4 regions of the Pectobacterium aroidearum genome follow, and region 1 is predicted to be linked to each of the others. Evidence: predicted binding sites of a transcription regulator. Region 1 holds the regulator's gene; each other region holds the start of a gene.
The links. The regulator sigma-54, encoded in region 1, starts transcription at its own class of promoters, with help from an activator protein. The targets are predictions, from matches to a motif close to GTTGGCACANNTTTCGCTNT.
Positions count from the first base shown of each region.

Region 2: glnA (glutamate--ammonia ligase) is a predicted target of sigma-54. The motif match lies at 1,803-1,822, and genes of this name have one in related genera.
Region 3: AB8809_RS02310 (gamma carbonic anhydrase family protein) is a predicted target of sigma-54. The motif match lies at 1,279-1,298, and genes of this name have one in related genera.
Region 4: glnK (P-II family nitrogen regulator) is a predicted target of sigma-54. The motif match lies at 1,746-1,765, and genes of this name have one in related genera.

Region 1 covers NZ_CP166097.1:4,842,386-4,846,557, reverse strand. The annotation lists gene ptsN (PTS IIA-like nitrogen regulatory protein PtsN) at 1-332, opposite strand, end outside; gene hpf (ribosome hibernation promoting factor) at 429-716, opposite strand; gene rpoN (RNA polymerase factor sigma-54) at 740-2,173, opposite strand; gene lptB (LPS export ABC transporter ATP-binding protein) at 2,223-2,948, opposite strand; gene lptA (lipopolysaccharide ABC transporter substrate-binding protein LptA) at 2,952-3,524, opposite strand; gene lptC (LPS export ABC transporter periplasmic protein LptC) at 3,505-4,071, opposite strand; gene kdsC (3-deoxy-manno-octulosonate-8-phosphatase KdsC) at 4,068-4,172, opposite strand, start outside.
Region 2 covers NZ_CP166097.1:5,172,496-5,176,667, reverse strand. The annotation lists gene glnA (glutamate--ammonia ligase) at 315-1,724, opposite strand; gene typA (ribosome-dependent GTPase TypA) at 2,094-3,917, shown strand; gene yihX (glucose-1-phosphatase) at 4,079-4,172, shown strand, end outside.
Region 3 covers NZ_CP166097.1:509,032-513,203, reverse strand. The annotation lists rRNA gene AB8809_RS02315 (16S ribosomal RNA) at 1-1,088, opposite strand, end outside; gene AB8809_RS02310 (gamma carbonic anhydrase family protein) at 1,575-2,123, shown strand; gene AB8809_RS02305 (DUF1488 domain-containing protein) at 2,108-2,365, opposite strand; gene aroE (shikimate dehydrogenase) at 2,362-3,189, opposite strand; gene tsaC (L-threonylcarbamoyladenylate synthase type 1 TsaC) at 3,209-3,778, opposite strand; gene AB8809_RS02290 (topoisomerase DNA-binding C4 zinc finger domain-containing protein) at 3,771-4,172, opposite strand, start outside.
Region 4 covers NZ_CP166097.1:3,826,733-3,830,904, forward strand. The annotation lists gene amtB (ammonium transporter AmtB) at 1-1,283, opposite strand, end outside; gene glnK (P-II family nitrogen regulator) at 1,321-1,659, opposite strand; gene AB8809_RS17390 (SmdB family multidrug efflux ABC transporter permease/ATP-binding protein) at 2,019-3,794, opposite strand; gene AB8809_RS17395 (SmdA family multidrug ABC transporter permease/ATP-binding protein) at 3,791-4,172, opposite strand, start outside.

The DNA.
Region 1 (4,172 bases):
AGCAAGGCAAAAAGCAGATCAACGGCCTGATTATCAATAGCATCGAAAGCAATAGGTTGCTCTAACTGGATGAAAACACCGATGGCGCCCAGTGCATTATCGTCCTCCAGCTTGCCATGAGGAATGGCAATGCCGCCGCCGATTCCCGTGCTGCCCATCCGCTCCCGGGTCAGGATGGCATCAAAGATAATCTGCGAAGGAATGTTAAGCTGCCTAGCGGCCAGCTCGCTGATAATTTCCAATGCCCGTTTCTTACTCTGGCAGTGGACGGTGCTTCGGGTGCACTCAGGACGTAATACGGTGCTGAGTTGCAATACGGGATCGTGGTTCATTTTATTTTCACTTAACGACGCTTTCACTTCTGGTGATCCCGACCCACCCGATGGATGGGCCGAGTTTGTTCCTTTGCCAAACGGCAAAGGAGAAAATTAGTGCTGCTTGAGTTTATCTTTATGCTTATTGAGCTGTCTTGCCAGTTTATCAATCAATAAATCTATCGCGGCGTACATATCTTCCGCTTCTGAGGTTGCATGCAGCTCGCCACCATTAACGTGGAGCGTGGCCTCGGCAATTTGCTGAACTTTTTCCACTCTCAATACCACATTGACCTGATTAATCCGGTCAAAATACTGCTCTAATTTGGCAAACTTGCCATTCACAAAATCACGCAGCGGTTCAGTGATCTCGATGTGGTGTCCGGTAATATTGAGCTGCATAGTGTCTTCCTTCTCTGTTGAGATCAAATCAGTTGTTTACGCTGATTTGATGGTGGGATAGATAAAGACTCTCGGTATTTTGCCACGGTACGGCGCGCCACGATGATGCCCTGATCGGAGAGCAGCGCCGTAAGCTTGCTGTCGCTTAGTGGTTTGACGGGGTTTTCCGCCGCAATAAGCTTCTTCACCAGCGCGCGAATGGCCGTTGACGAGGCTTCTCCGCCGCTATCGGTATTCACATGGCTGGAGAAGAAATATTTTAGTTCAAAAATGCCGCGCGGACTGTGCAGGAACTTCTGTGTCGTGACGCGTGAGATGGTGGATTCATGCATATCCACCGCCTGAGCGATGTCTGCCAGTACCATGGGCTTCATGAATTCTTCACCCTGCTCGAAGAAATCCTGCTGCTGTTCGACGATGCAACGGGTTACTTTCAGCAGCGTGTCATTGCGACTTTCCAGGCTCTTGATGAGCCAGCGCGCCTCTTGCAGGTTGCTGCGGATAAATTGCCCGTCGCTGTCGTTGCGTGCGCTGTTGCCCAGCGCCGCATACTGCTGGTTAATCTGCAGGCGGGGAATGCTGTCGGTGTTCAGTTCAACGGCCCAAATGCCTTGAACTTTTCGTACCAGCACGTCAGGGATCACGTATTCGGATTCGCCGGTGTTGATCGACTGCCCCGGACGTGGATCGAGCGATTGGATCAACGCCAGTGCTTCTTTCAGCACCTCTTCTTTTAAACGAGTCACGCGGATCAGGCTGCGGAAATCATGATTGGCTAACAGATCGAGGTGATCGCTGACGATCAGGCGAGCTTCGGCCAGACGTGGGGTGCTATCGGCGAATTGGGAAAGCTGTACCAGCATACAATCACGCAGATCGCGGGCAGCGACGCCAACGGGATCAAAGCGTTGTACGCGTTTGAGTACAGCTTCGACTTCTTCCAAGGTCACGTCGTCATCGCCGATGCTGTCAAGAATGTCCTCTAGCGGCACGGTCAGGTAGCCGGTGTTGTCGACGGCATCAACGATAGAGGTCGCGATGGCCGCGTCGGTATCTGAAAACGGCGTCAGCTCAACCTGCCACATCAGGTAATCCTGAAGCGTTTGCGTGGTTTCACCTTGATAAATCGGCAGTTCTTCATCGCGATAGTCGGTGCCAGTGCCCGATGGCGTGCCTGCGGAGTAGATCTCATCCCAGGTGGCATCGATCGGTAATTCTTCCGGCATGTCCCTTTGTTCAAGGGCTTCACCGGTATCCAGCGAATCGCTGTCTGCCTTTTCAAATGACTCGATTTCGTCGTGCTGATCCGTTTGTTCGAGCAACGGATTGCTTTCCAGCGCCTGCTGAATTTCCTGTTGCAATTCAAGCGTGGACAGTTGCAACAGGCGGATGGCCTGTTGGAGCTGTGGGGTCATGGCCAGTTGCTGGCTAAGCCTGAGTTGCAAACCTTGCTTCATAAATCGCGCTAACGTCCCATAAGTACTGCAAAGATAAAATATTACCCTATCAGAGTCGGAAGCCTTCGCCCAGATAGACGCGCTTCACCTGTTCATCGGCCAGAATATCGGTCGGCGAACCGTGGGCGATCAGGTTGCCCTGACTCACGATGTAGGCTCGTTCACAGACATCGAGCGTTTCGCGGACGTTATGATCGGTAATCAACACGCCAAGTCCGCTGTCACGCAGATGCTCAATGATTTTTTTAATATCCAGTACGGAGATCGGGTCTACGCCCGCAAACGGTTCATCCAATAGGATGAACTTCGGATTCGCCGCCAGCGCACGCGCAATCTCTACGCGGCGTCTTTCCCCACCGGACAGCGATTGTCCCAGACTATCGCGCAAATGAATAATATGGAATTCTTCCATTAACTCATTGGCACGATCTTCTTGCTGCTCGGTCGTCAGATCTTTACGGATCTGTAACACGGCCATCAGGTTGTCATAGACGCTTAAGCGACGAAAAATAGAGGCTTCCTGCGGCAGGTAGCCGATGCCGCGCAGTGCACGTTCATGCAAAGGGAGCAGGCTGATGTCGTCGTCGTCAATGACAATACGCCCTTCATCACGCGGGACGATACCCACAACCATGTAGAACGTTGTCGTTTTGCCTGCACCGTTCGGCCCGAGCAGGCCGACGATTTCACCGGAATTGACGGTCAGGCTGACATTTTCGACGACCTTACGGCCTTTGTACGCCTTGGCCAGATTTTCTGCGGTTAATGTTGCCATAACTTACTCAGTGACCCGTGGTTGCGGTTGTTGAGAACGAGAAGGCTGGCTCTTGTTCTCTTTATCTTGAAGCTGAGAGGGAACCAATACCGTCGTTACGCGCTTTCCTTTTTCGCTGGTCGCTTCCATCTGCTGCTGTTTCACCAGATAAGTGATGCGATCGCCTTTGACATTGCTATCCTGCTGTTCCAGATAGGCATTGCCTGTCAGCACCAGAAGGTCTTTGGCCAGCTCGTAGCGGATTTTCTGCGCGTGACCTTTCACCGGTTTGCCGTTGTCCTGCATCTGATAGAACGTCACAGGGTTACCGTAGCCTTCTACCACTTCACTGCCTTGCGTGCCTTGTGGGCGTGTCACGACGACCTTGTCGGCTTTTACTTCAATCGTCCCTTGTTTCACGACAACATTGCCGGTGAACGTCACCGTATTGCCCTGCATGTCCAGAGATTGCTGTGCTGAATCAATGCGAATAGGTTGGTTGCTATCGCCAGTGACGGCAAAGGCGGAAACGCTGACGGCAAACAGCGAGCTGGCGATCAGGGTGTTACGCATCAGGTTATTGGTTTTGGATTTCATAAGAGGTTTTTACCTTTTCGATCAACTCGGCCGTTTTATTACGCAGGTTTCCGCGCATTTTCATTCCGCTTGAGGTAAAGCTGGTCCCGTACAGGGTGACTTCATCATCGGATGAAACGTCCTGCGTCACCAGATTCACCTGGGCATTATTCGTTGTGATGCGCTGAAGCTGTGCGTCTTTCGTCAGGCTATTCACCTCGACGTGGCCGTACAGATAGAGCATCTTGTCTTTTGTCAGCTTGGCGCGGTCGGCGCGTACTGACCAGGTTGCCGTCCCCTGTTCGTTGAACAGCGTGGCAACGGGGGCGGTAAACCAACTCAACTGCTCGTCGTTGAAATACTCCGCTTTTTCCGAAATCAGTCGGTAACTCAGCTTACCCGCAGGGCTGTATACCTGGGTGTTGGTCTTTTCGCTGGTATAAACCGGCACGGCGGGGTCGTTTGCATCCGGTGCCGCTACCGTGTCGTCATCCGCAATATTCCAGCCGATAAGGATAAGCACCAACAGGGCCAGAAAAGCGGTGAGCCAACGTTTGGTTTTACTCATATTGACAACCCTTTGGCATGCTCCAGCTTGTCCTGCGAGAACAGAATCAAATCACACAGCTCACGTACTGCGCCACGCCCTCCCGCAATGCGGGTGACATA
Region 2 (4,172 bases), 330 kb from region 1:
ATTGTAGTGTGGATGATGGATGTTACGTCGCAACGGCCAATGCCGGCGGTGAAAAAAGCCCATCCGAAGATGGGCTGAAGCGTTTCCACGGCAACAAGAACAAACTTCTTAGTATTCTGTTGTTTATCGGTGATGGTCGGGTATCAGCACACCCAACCACACCGAGATATACCCGTCATACTTCAAGCTGCTTGTGCGTTGGCTGCGCTTACTCACCCCAGTCACTTACTTATGTAAGCTCCTGGGGACTCGTGCGGTTGCCGCCTTCACGCAACTCGAATTATTTAGGGTATAAATATTAGACGCTGTAGTTATTAAACGCTGTAGTACAGTTCGAACTCTACTGGGTGCGGCGTCATACGAACGCGGTCAATCTCAGATTTACGCAGTTCGATATACGCTTCGATAGCGTCGTCGGTGAACACGCCACCACGGGTCAGGAACTCGCGGTCTTCGTTCAGTGCAGCCAGGGCCTCGTCCAGAGAACCTGCAACTTTTGGAATCTCTGCTTCTTCTTCTGGCGGCAGGTCGTACAGGTTTTTGTCCATAGCATCGCCAGGGTGGATTTTGTTGATGATGCCGTCGAGGCCAGCCATCAGCAGTGCAGCGAAGCACAGGTATGGGTTAGCTGCTGGATCCGGGAAGCGTGCTTCGATACGACGTGCTTTCGGGCTGGCAACAACCGGGATACGGATTGAAGCAGAACGGTTACGGGCAGAGTAAGCCAGCATAACTGGGGCTTCGTAGCCTGGGACCAGACGCTTGTAGGAGTTGGTGGTTGGGTTCGCCAGGGCGTTGATGGCTTTAGCGTGCTTGATAACACCGCCGATGTAGAACAGAGCCAGTTCAGACAGGCCGCCGTATTTGTCGCCAGCGAACAGGTTAGTACCGTCTTTAGACAGAGACATGTGGCAGTGCATACCAGAACCGTTATCACCGAACATAGGTTTTGGCATGAAGGTCGCGGTTTTACCGTAAGCGTGAGCTACGTTATGCACGACATATTTGTAGATCTGAATTTCGTCAGCTTTTTTGGTCATAGTGTTGAAGCGGGTAGCCACTTCGTTCTGACCAGCAGTTGCCACTTCGTGGTGGTGAGCTTCAACAACCAGACCCATTTGCTCCATGGTCAGACACATAGCAGAACGGATGTCCTGTGATGAATCGACTGGTGGAACTGGGAAATAGCCGCCTTTCAGACCTGGACGGTGACCTTTGTTACCGCCTTCGTATTCTTTACCGGAGTTCCAGTAAGCTTCGACATCGTCGATAGCAACGTGGGAACCAGAAGTGCTGCTGCCGAAACGGATGTCATCGAACAGGAAGAATTCTGGCTCTGGCCCGAACAGGACGGTATCGGCAATGCCGGAAGAACGCAGGAAGTCTTCCGCACGTTTTGCGATAGAACGTGGGTCACGATCGTAGCCCTGCATGGTGCCTGGCTCAAGGATGTCACAACGAATGATCAGCGTGGAATCTTCGAAGAACGGATCGATCATCGCGGTGCTGGCATCTGGCATCAGAACCATGTCTGACTCGTTAATACCTTTCCAGCCGCCAATCGAGGAACCATCAAACATTTTACCTTCTTCGAAGAAGTCGGCATTGACTTGATGAGCCGGAATGGTGACGTGCTGCTCTTTACCTTTAGTATCCGTGAAGCGTAAATCAACAAACTTCACTTCGTGCTCATTCAGCATCGTCAAAACATGTTCTGCGGACATACTTGGTTCTCCCGATTGGTCATTTATCGTCGTGGAACGAATATCGTTGTGGATTGATGTTGTTGCCGTGAGTAGACTAAAGCTAAAAGTGTGCCAACTTTTTAAATGTGTGCAATGTGTTGCTACTTGGGACTTTCTCATAGAAATCCACTGCACCATTATAGTCTAAAGCACCAAAATGGTGCTCCATGTGTGAATTATTGCACTTATTTAGTGCATTCGTGTTCGCTTGTAGCGCTTTTGCACCGTGAAAGGGATCACAAAGCAGGCAGCTCTAGGTTGTTTATCATAGATGCTTGTGATCTTGTTTAGTCCCTCGATTAATACGTGTACAATAGCGCGCTATTTCTAAATGCCTGAGGCAAAGCTGTGATCGAAAATTTGCGTAACATCGCCATTATTGCGCACGTTGACCATGGGAAAACCACCCTGGTCGACAAGCTGTTGCAACAATCCGGAACGTTCGGTGAACGTGTCGAAGCAACCGAGCGTGTAATGGACTCCAACGATTTGGAGAAAGAGCGTGGAATTACCATCCTCGCAAAAAATACCGCCATTAATTGGAAAGACTACCGCATTAACATCGTAGATACCCCGGGACACGCCGACTTCGGCGGCGAGGTTGAGCGTGTAATGTCGATGGTTGACTCGGTACTGCTGGTTGTTGATGCGATGGATGGCCCGATGCCGCAAACGCGTTTCGTGACCAAAAAAGCATTTGCCAACGGTCTGAAGCCGATTGTGGTTATCAACAAAGTTGACCGTCCTGGCGCGCGTCCTGACTGGGTTGTCGATCAGGTATTCGACCTGTTCGTGAACCTGGATGCGACTGACGAACAGCTGGATTTCCCGATCATTTATGCTTCTGCGCTGAATGGTATCGCGGGTCTTGACCATACCGACATGGCGGAAGATATGACCCCGCTGTATCAGGCGATTGTCGATCACGTGTCTCCGCCTCAGGTTGAGATGAATGCGCCGTTCCAGATGCAGATCTCTCAGCTGGACTACAACAACTATGTTGGCGTTATCGGTATCGGCCGTATCAAGCGCGGTAAAGTGAAGCCTAACCAACAAGTGACTATTGTTGATAGCGAAGGCAAAACTCGTAACGGTAAAGTCGGTAAAGTTCTGACTCACCTGGGTCTGGAGCGTATTGACGCAACCGAAGCGGAAGCAGGCGATATCATCGCGATCACCGGTCTGGGCGAGCTGAACATTTCCGACACCATCTGCGATCCGCAGAATGTCGAAGCGCTGCCAGCACTGAGCGTCGATGAACCTACCGTTACCATGTTCTTCAACGTCAACACTTCACCGTTCTGTGGTAAAGAAGGTAAGTATGTTACGTCGCGCCAGATTCTGGAGCGTCTGAACAAAGAGCTGGTGCACAACGTTGCCCTGCGCGTTGACGAAACCGAAGATGCCGATGCGTTCCGCGTTTCTGGCCGTGGTGAATTGCACCTGTCGGTTCTGATCGAAAACATGCGTCGTGAAGGCTTTGAACTGGCTGTATCACGTCCGAAAGTTATTAACCGCGTTATCGACGGCCGTAACCAAGAGCCGTTTGAAAACGTGACGCTGGACATCGAAGAACAGCACCAGGGTTCAGTCATGCAAGCCATGGGTGAGCGTAAAGGTGATGTGAAAGACATGATTCCAGATGGCAAAGGTCGTATCCGTCTGGATTACCTGATCCCAGCTCGCGGTCTGATCGGCTTCCGTACCGAATTCATGACCATGACGTCTGGTACAGGCCTGCTGTACTCCACGTTCAGCCACTACGATGATGTGCGTCCGGGTGAAATCGGCCAGCGTCAGAACGGCGTACTGATCTCTAACGGTCAGGGTAAAGCCGTCGCGTTTGCGCTGTTCAGCCTGCAGGATCGCGGTAAGCTGTTCCTCGGACACGGTGCAGAAGTGTATGAAGGCCAAATCATTGGTATTCACTCACGTTCTAACGATCTGACAGTAAACTGTCTGACCGGTAAGAAACTGACCAACATGCGTGCATCAGGTACTGACGAAGCAACCACGCTGGTTCCGGCGATCAAAATGTCTCTGGAACAAGCGCTGGAGTTTATTGATGACGACGAACTGGTTGAAGTTACGCCACAGTCTATCCGTATTCGTAAACGTCACCTGACCGAAAACGATCGTAAACGCGCTAGCCGCGGCAGCAAAGACGTCTAATTTCAGACAGATTTGTATGGTTACGCAACAGGGCACCTTCGGGTGCCCTGAATTTTATGCACTTTCTTCCACTTTAACCTTTCCTTATATTTCCACCCTGTTCAGTTTCTCCATTTCCCGCTACAGTGAAAATCCTACGATTACGTCAGGAGGTGGCTGCCATGCTGTATATCTTTGATTTGGGTAATGTCGTCATCGATATTGATTTCAAAAGAGTATTAGGCGTCTGGAGTAATCTGAGTAGCGCGCCGCTCG
Region 3 (4,172 bases), 950 kb from region 1:
ACCCAACATTTCACAACACGAGCTGACGACAGCCATGCAGCACCTGTCTCAGAGTTCCCGAAGGCACCAAAGCATCTCTGCTAAGTTCTCTGGATGTCAAGAGTAGGTAAGGTTCTTCGCGTTGCATCGAATTAAACCACATGCTCCACCGCTTGTGCGGGCCCCCGTCAATTCATTTGAGTTTTAACCTTGCGGCCGTACTCCCCAGGCGGTCGATTTAACGCGTTAGCTCCGGAAGCCACGCCTCAAGGGCACAACCTCCAAATCGACATCGTTTACAGCGTGGACTACCAGGGTATCTAATCCTGTTTGCTCCCCACGCTTTCGCACCTGAGCGTCAGTCTTTGTCCAGGGGGCCGCCTTCGCCACCGGTATTCCTCCAGATCTCTACGCATTTCACCGCTACACCTGGAATTCTACCCCCCTCTACAAGACTCTAGCTTGCCAGTTTCAAATGCAGTTCCCAAGTTAAGCTCGGGGATTTCACATCTGACTTAACAAACCGCCTGCGTGCGCTTTACGCCCAGTCATTCCGATTAACGCTTGCACCCTCCGTATTACCGCGGCTGCTGGCACGGAGTTAGCCGGTGCTTCTTCTGCGGGTAACGTCAATCGATGAGAGTATTAATCTCACCGCCTTCCTCCCCGCTGAAAGTGCTTTACAACCCGAAGGCCTTCTTCACACACGCGGCATGGCTGCATCAGGCTTGCGCCCATTGTGCAATATTCCCCACTGCTGCCTCCCGTAGGAGTCTGGACCGTGTCTCAGTTCCAGTGTGGCTGGTCATCCTCTCAGACCAGCTAGGGATCGTCGCCTAGGTGAGCCATTACCTCACCTACTAGCTAATCCCATCTGGGCACATCTGATGGCAAGAGGCCCGAAGGTCCCCCTCTTTGGTCCGAAGACGTTATGCGGTATTAGCTACCGTTTCCAGTAGTTATCCCCCTCCATCAGGCAGTTTCCCAGACATTACTCACCCGTCCGCCGCTCGTCACCCGAGAGCAAGCTCTCTGTGCTACCGCTCGACTTGCATGTGTTAGGCCTGCCGCCAGCGTTCAATCTGAGCCATGATCAAACTCTTCAATTTAAGATTTGTTTGATTTGCTGAACTCGTCAGCGATGCTCAAAGAATTAAAACTGTTTATTCGTAATGAATTTACTGTTGTTCACTCTTCAAGACTTTTTATATCGTTAAGATACGGTCTTGTGAGTGCCCACACAGATTGTCTGATTAAATTGTTAAAGAGCAGTGCGTTGCAGCCTTAACCGCTTCGCGAGGTGGCGTATATTACGCTTTTCACCTTCAGAGTCAACGCTTATTTTAAAGCGTTTTCTCTTTCTTTACCGACCCGGTTGTGAATCACAGCGCCGTGTCGATGGAGGCGCATTATAGGGATCCGTTTTCGTTACACAACAACTTTCTTGATCTTTTTTTCTATTCGCCTGTTTTTCGACCCTTTCGATGAGATCTTACTCGATCCACACCACTTTTCAGTTGCCGATGTCTCATATCTGTCGATATTTTGTCTGTAATGCGAATATCAGTATGTGGAAAATAACTACGAGGTTGTCGATGAGTGCAAAAACATTCCGTCGTTATAACGGCATTTCTCCCGTTTTAGGCGAAAGAGTCATGGTCGATCACTCCAGCGTGGTGATTGGCAAAGTAACACTAGGCGATGATGTTGGTATCTGGCCCCTTGTCGCCATACGCGGTGATGTTAACTACATTACGATCGGCGCCCGAAGCAATATTCAGGATGGATCAGTGCTCCATATCACCCACTGTTCAGAGAAAAAACCAGAAGGTAACCCGCTTATTATTGGGGAAGATGTCACGGTGGGTCATAAAGCGATGCTGCACGGTTGCCGAATAGGAAATCGGGTTCTGGTAGGAATGGGGTCAATACTTCTGGATGGCGCCATTGTTGAAGATGATGTCATGATTGGTGCTGGTAGCCTGGTCCCTCCAGGAAAACGACTAGAAAAGGGACATCTATACCTCGGCAGCCCAGTCAAAAAAATTAGACCACTGACACAAGAAGAAATAGAAGGATTAATTTACTCGGCAAACAACTATGTTCGTTGGAAAGATGAATATCTCGCTCAGGACAACGAGTAGTAACCTTCATCATCCCATTCTTCAGCAACGATCATTTTCTCCAGTTCATCTTCAAGGTCCCATCGATATTCCCTGAACAGTGACAGCCACTGTTCAGGGCTATTACCACCATAGCGTTGCTGAAGCAGCTCTGCGCTCACTAAGCATTCCTGCTGAAAGCCATTCACTAAAACAGGGCAACGGATCGCCATGGCCTTATCATCCCAACTTTCACGATCTGGGAACTGGATCGCCTGATTCACGTCGCAAGATCCTGCTTTAGCAAAGCAATTACTGGTTCTACATCTGGCATCACCCCATGCCAAATCTTAAACGCATGTGCCGCTTGCCCCACCAACATTCCCAAACCATCTGCATAGTGGATAGCACCATGCTGTACGCACCATGACAAAAAAGGTGTCAGTTGTGGCAGATAGAACATGTCATAACAGCATGTTTCCGGTGAAATGAGTTCTGGCGGTAAGTTAGGAATACTGTCGTACATCCCGGAAGATGTCGCGTTAATGATCAGATCGAATGATAGACCATGCAAATCGTCGAGGGAAACAGCATGAATATCTCCAATACCACTGAAGACCTTAACCAATTCATCAGCCTTGGAAAACGTCCTATTCGTCAGCACAACCGTACAGCCATAAGCCAGTAAGGGTTGGATAACCCCGCGCGCCGCGCCGCCGGCCCCCACCAGCAACACACGATCCAACGGCTTCACCAGCGCCAATCGTTGCAGATCGCTAAGTAAACCAATACCATCTGTATTATCACCAAATAGGCGACCGTCACTCAGTCTCTTCAATGTATTAACCGCCCCTGCAAGCGCCGCGCATTCGCTACGCTCATCAGCTTCGGCAAAGGCACGCTCTTTAAAGGGCGCAGTGACATTCGCACCACCAGCACCATTGAGAAAATACTGACGCAGCATTTGCTCAAAATCATCCAGAGGCGCTAAAACGCGCTCGTACGTTAACGTTATCCCCGTCTGTGCAGCAAATAGCTCATGTATGCGAGGTGATTTACTATGCGCAATCGGATTGCCAAAAACTGCAAAAGACGTTACTTCAGACACGTTCCCCTCCAACTTGCTATTACCCCTGACGAATAAGCTCGCCTGTTAATACATCCCTGATTTCGGATGGGTTCATTCTTCCGCCAACATCCCCAACTAGCACAGGAAAATCATCACCAAATTGTTGAGAAACTTCCTGAGCCGTACGGCAAGGAGGTTGACCACTTAAATTGGCGCTGGTCGACACCAACGGTTTACCGTAACGCTGGCACAGTTCTTTAACTAACGGATGGTCACTAACGCGCACAGCAAGAGAAGAAAATTGCCCCGTTAACCATTGTGGAGTCGTACGTTTTGCAGGTAATACCCAAGTAACCGGACCAGGCCATGTGGAAAACATCATCGCCTTCTGCTCATCGGATAACACGCTGTCATCAATATAAGGAGCCAGTTGGCTAAAATCTGCCGCAATCAGGATCAACCCTTTTTGCCAGGGGCGCTGCTTTAAAGCTAGCAGACGATTAACCGCCACTTCACTATCAGGATCGCAGCCCAACCCAAATACCGCCTCAGTCGGGTACGCAATAACCTGTTCATTATGTAATTCCCGTAAAACAGGAATCATTAGTTCATCAGAGACATCACTCATTCTTATCAACTTCTGCCGTTACTGGCTTTCCACATAATTTACTGGCACAAAATAGCTTGATGCCTTGTGCCGTTTTTTTCTCAAACAATAAGGCGTAATGGCAAGAAGGACATTCACCCGCTATCGGCTTATGGTTTAACGTAAACTGGCAATCGGGATAGCGATCGCAAGAATGAAATACCTTACCGTAGCGAGACTTACGCTGTAACAAGGTGCCTTCATTACACTGTGGGCATCGAATCGCCGTGTCATCAGGGCGATCGATAGTCTCAGTATGATGGCATTCAGGGTAATTGCCACAGCCGATGAACATCCCATAACGGCCTTGCCTTAGTACCAACGTCGACTGACAAAGCGGGCACTGTTGCCCATCCAACACTTTGACGATATGTCC
Region 4 (4,172 bases), 1.0 Mb from region 1:
TGGTTGTAAGCACTCTCGCCATGGCTGTTGACATCCAGACCTTCGCGCTCTTGATCTTCAGGTACACGCAGGCCGACAATCATATCCGCTACTTTGAAGGCAACGAATGCCACCACGCCGGACCACACCAGACAAACAATGACGCTGAACAGTTGAACCCAAACCTGATGCGCCATCGTCACGCCTTCAGCATAGCCAGTACCGCCCAGAGAAGCCGATGTGAATACACCTGTCAGGATACAACCAACGATACCGCACACGCCGTGAACACCGAACACATCACAAGGGTCATCCACACGCAGCCATCTTTTCAGTACCGTTACGCCCCACAGACCTGCAACGCCACCAGCCAGACCGATGATCAGAGCACCACCCACGCCCACCGTACCTGCCGCTGGCGTGATAGCTACCAGACCCGCGATACAGCCTGAGCATGCGCCCAGCAGAGAAGGTTTACCGCGAACCATCCACTCACCGCCAACCCATGCCAGAATCGCAGCAGCTGTCGCGACAACCGTGTTCAGGAAAGCCAGAGCAGCAATACCGTTCGCGGCACCGGCGGAACCAGCGTTGAAGCCAAACCAGCCGATATACAGAATCGCCGTACCGATAAATACCATTGGCAGGTTATGCGGTTTGAAGGCTTCTTTGCCAAAACCAGCACGTTTGCCCAGCAGGTAAGCACCAACCAACCCAGCCACTGCGGCGTTGATGTGAACCACCGTACCACCAGCGAAGTCCAGCGCGCCATCCGCAGCCAGATAACCGCCGCCCCACACCATGTGCGTCATCGGCAGGTAGGAGAACGTCAGCCACAGCGCAACGAAAATCAGCACAGCAGAGAAGCGGATACGCTCAGCAATCGCACCAACAATCAGCGCAACGGTGATACAAGCAAAGGAAGCCTGATACGCCACGTGCACGAACTGATAGAAGGTTCCGCTAATGGATTCAATTCCGATGCCTTTCAGCATAAACGTGCTGAAACCACCGAAGAAGGCGTTACCTTCGCTGAAGGCCAGGCTATACCCGTAAACCACCCACAGGATACAGACCATCGCGAACGTTACGCTCACCTGCGTCATCATGGACAGAACGTTCTTAGAACGGATCAGACCGCCATAAAACAGTGCAATGCCCGGTATAGTCATAAAGAGTACCAGTGCGGTACAAATCATAATAAAAGCGTTATCCGCTTTATCAATCGTCGGTGTTGCAGCCATTGCCCAGGACGGGAGTAATGCCGCCACACCGAGACCTAATGAAGAGAGTAATTTTTTCATTTTTCCATCCCTATTTACGTATCTACGTTAGGTGTTGTTAAAGTGCAGCTTCGTCAGTTTCACCCGTACGAATACGGATAACTCTTTGCAGCTCGGCGACAAAAATTTTGCCGTCACCAATTTTTCCGGTGTACGCGGCTTTACTGATAACATCGATCACTTCGTCCAGTTGGTCATCTGCAATCGCGATATCAATTTTTACCTTGGGTAAAAAGTTAACGCTGTATTCTGCGCCGCGGTAGAGTTCCGCGTGCCCTTTCTGACGACCAAATCCTTTCACCTCAGTGACGGTGAGCCCCTGGATGCCGACAGAAGATAACGCTTCACGTACATCTTCCAGCTTGAATGGTTTTATCACCACAGTAACCAGTTTCATTTGTCTTCCCCCTAGCCATTACGTTCAGGCTTTCGCCCGTCACTTGTTCGATTATGTGCTCTATGAAGTAGGTCTACGCCATAACTAAAGCAAAGGGTGTGCCATAAATGATTTATCTGGCATAAATCAGGAAAGAGAACGTGTTTAAAGATGAGAAAGGACAAAAAGCAAACACAGCAGGAAAGAAAGACAAGAAGATTTGGGCAAGAATTGCACTATTTTAGTGCGCAAGGAGTGTTTTCAGTGCAGCGCGGGTAAAAACCAGAATCATAATGCTTGCTGATGGTGCGAAGACATAAGAAGACTGTCAGTCTGCACCACTCAAGGCGGTGCAGACCATCGAATGACAAATAATAGAATTATGCCGTGCAAGGCTCAGTGCTGGCGGCCGCAAGATCCTCTCCGGCCAGTTGCAGTTGATACATCTGATAATAGCGCCCCTGCTGTTGCAGCAGTTGCTCATGCGTTCCCCGCTCAACAGTTTGCCCATGATGGAGCACCATTATCGTGTCGGCCTCAACGATGGTGGAAAGCCGATGCGCGATGATAATCAAGGTTGTCTGCTTCCTGATGATGCGCAGTGCCTTTTGCACCGCTTGCTCCGTACCCGAGTCAATATTCGCCGTCGCTTCATCGAGAATCAGGATTTTAGGCGTTTGCACCAGCACTCGTGCAATCGCTAACAGCTGTTTTTGCCCGGTAGACAAGTTGTTCCCTTGCTCGCCAATACGCGTATGCAATCCTTCCGGAAAATCTCGAACCAGCTCAGCAAGTTGTACCACTTCCAGCACGCGCCAGACCGCCTCTTCGCTGATATCACGCCCCAGCGTCACATTCACAAACATGGACTCCGCCAGCACAACGGGATCCTGCTGCACCATTGCCACATTTTGGCGCAACACCGCATGAGAAAGCGTCCATAGTGGCCGGTCATCAAGCCGAATTTCTCCCTCATCCGGCGTGTAATACCCCATCAATAAACTGGCCAGGGTGCTTTTTCCGCTGCCAGTATGCCCGACCAGCGCGACAAACCCACGCTCTGGTATCGTCAGAGAAATATGCTGTAGTACCCGCTTTTCCGTGCCATACGAGAAAGAGACATCGTCAATATCGACGCGCCCGGTAGCCAGCGGACGTTCATCATCGCCATAGCCCTGCTTTGCACCATCCATCAGTTCAAAGATGCGCTCACCGGCAACGACAGCCTGCTGTAACATGGACTGCTGGGTTGTCAGCTCAATCAGCGGTTCATTCAGACGGCCAAGATAGTTGATAAACGCATACAGTACCCCGACGCCAACCGACCCTACCGAGCTGAAACCAAATTGCATCAACAAACCACACAGCACCATCGCGGCAAATAAGCTCAGCAGCGGTCGCAACAGGAAACCTTCCAGACGCAACGCCTTCATTCGCGCCTCATAATGCGCGTGGCTGGAAGCCCCCAGTTTCTTGCCAAAGCGAGCCTGCTGGCGAAACTGCTGAATGACGCCCATGCCATTAATCACTTCGTTGAAACCATCATTAATGTCAGCCAGATAGCTTCGCACCTTGCGCACAATCGGCGTACTGAAACGATGGTACAGCCCCATGACTACTGCGACCGCAGGGAAAATCATCAGCGCAATCAGCGCCATCTGCCAGCTGAGACTGAACATCGCCACCAGCATCGCACCAACCAGCGCCGCACTGCGTAATACCGTTGACACCACCATGACGTAAAGATCTTTAACGACCTCGGTGTCATTAGTGACGCGTGAAATCAGTTGCCCAACGGGTTGCGTATCGAATGTACTCAGTGGCTGGCGCAAAGCCGCATCCATTACATCAATGCGCAGTTGCTGAACGACACCGACCGCTACGCGGTTAAACAACAGTGTTTGAAAATAGTGCAGCAGTGCCGCCAGAACTTGCAGCAGGATGTAGGCCATCGCCAGACCTGCCGCAATCGCCAGCGGGAATTCACCTTTGGCCACCAGATCATCAATAAAATAACTCACCAATATAGGGCCAGACACTTCTGCGGCAGCAGCAACCCACAACATCAGCACACCTAACATCAGCGGTTTCCGCCAGGGTGAACCATAGGCCAACAGGCGTTTCAACGTTGGCCAAAACTGTTGAGAACTCTTCATCCTCTCTTTCCTTCCGCCTGCGGCACATCATCCAGCGCCGCCTCCAACTGTTGATAGCGGTACATATCCCGATACCAGCCGGGTTCTGCCGCCAGCGTCCGGTGTGTGCCACGCTGCACCGTTTGTCCTTGCTGCAACACCACGATTTCATTCGCTTCAGTGAGGGCCGACAGGCGATGTGCGCTGATGATCAGCGTCCGTTTTTCGCCCCATGTTTTAAGATTTTGCAAAATCTGGTGCTCCGTTCGCCCATCCACCGCAGACAACGCATCATCCAACACCAGAATTTCAGCATCCAGCAGTAACGCCCGGGCAATCGCGATCCGCTGTTTTTGACCGCCAGATAGCATCACGCCACGCTCACCCACCTCAGTCTGA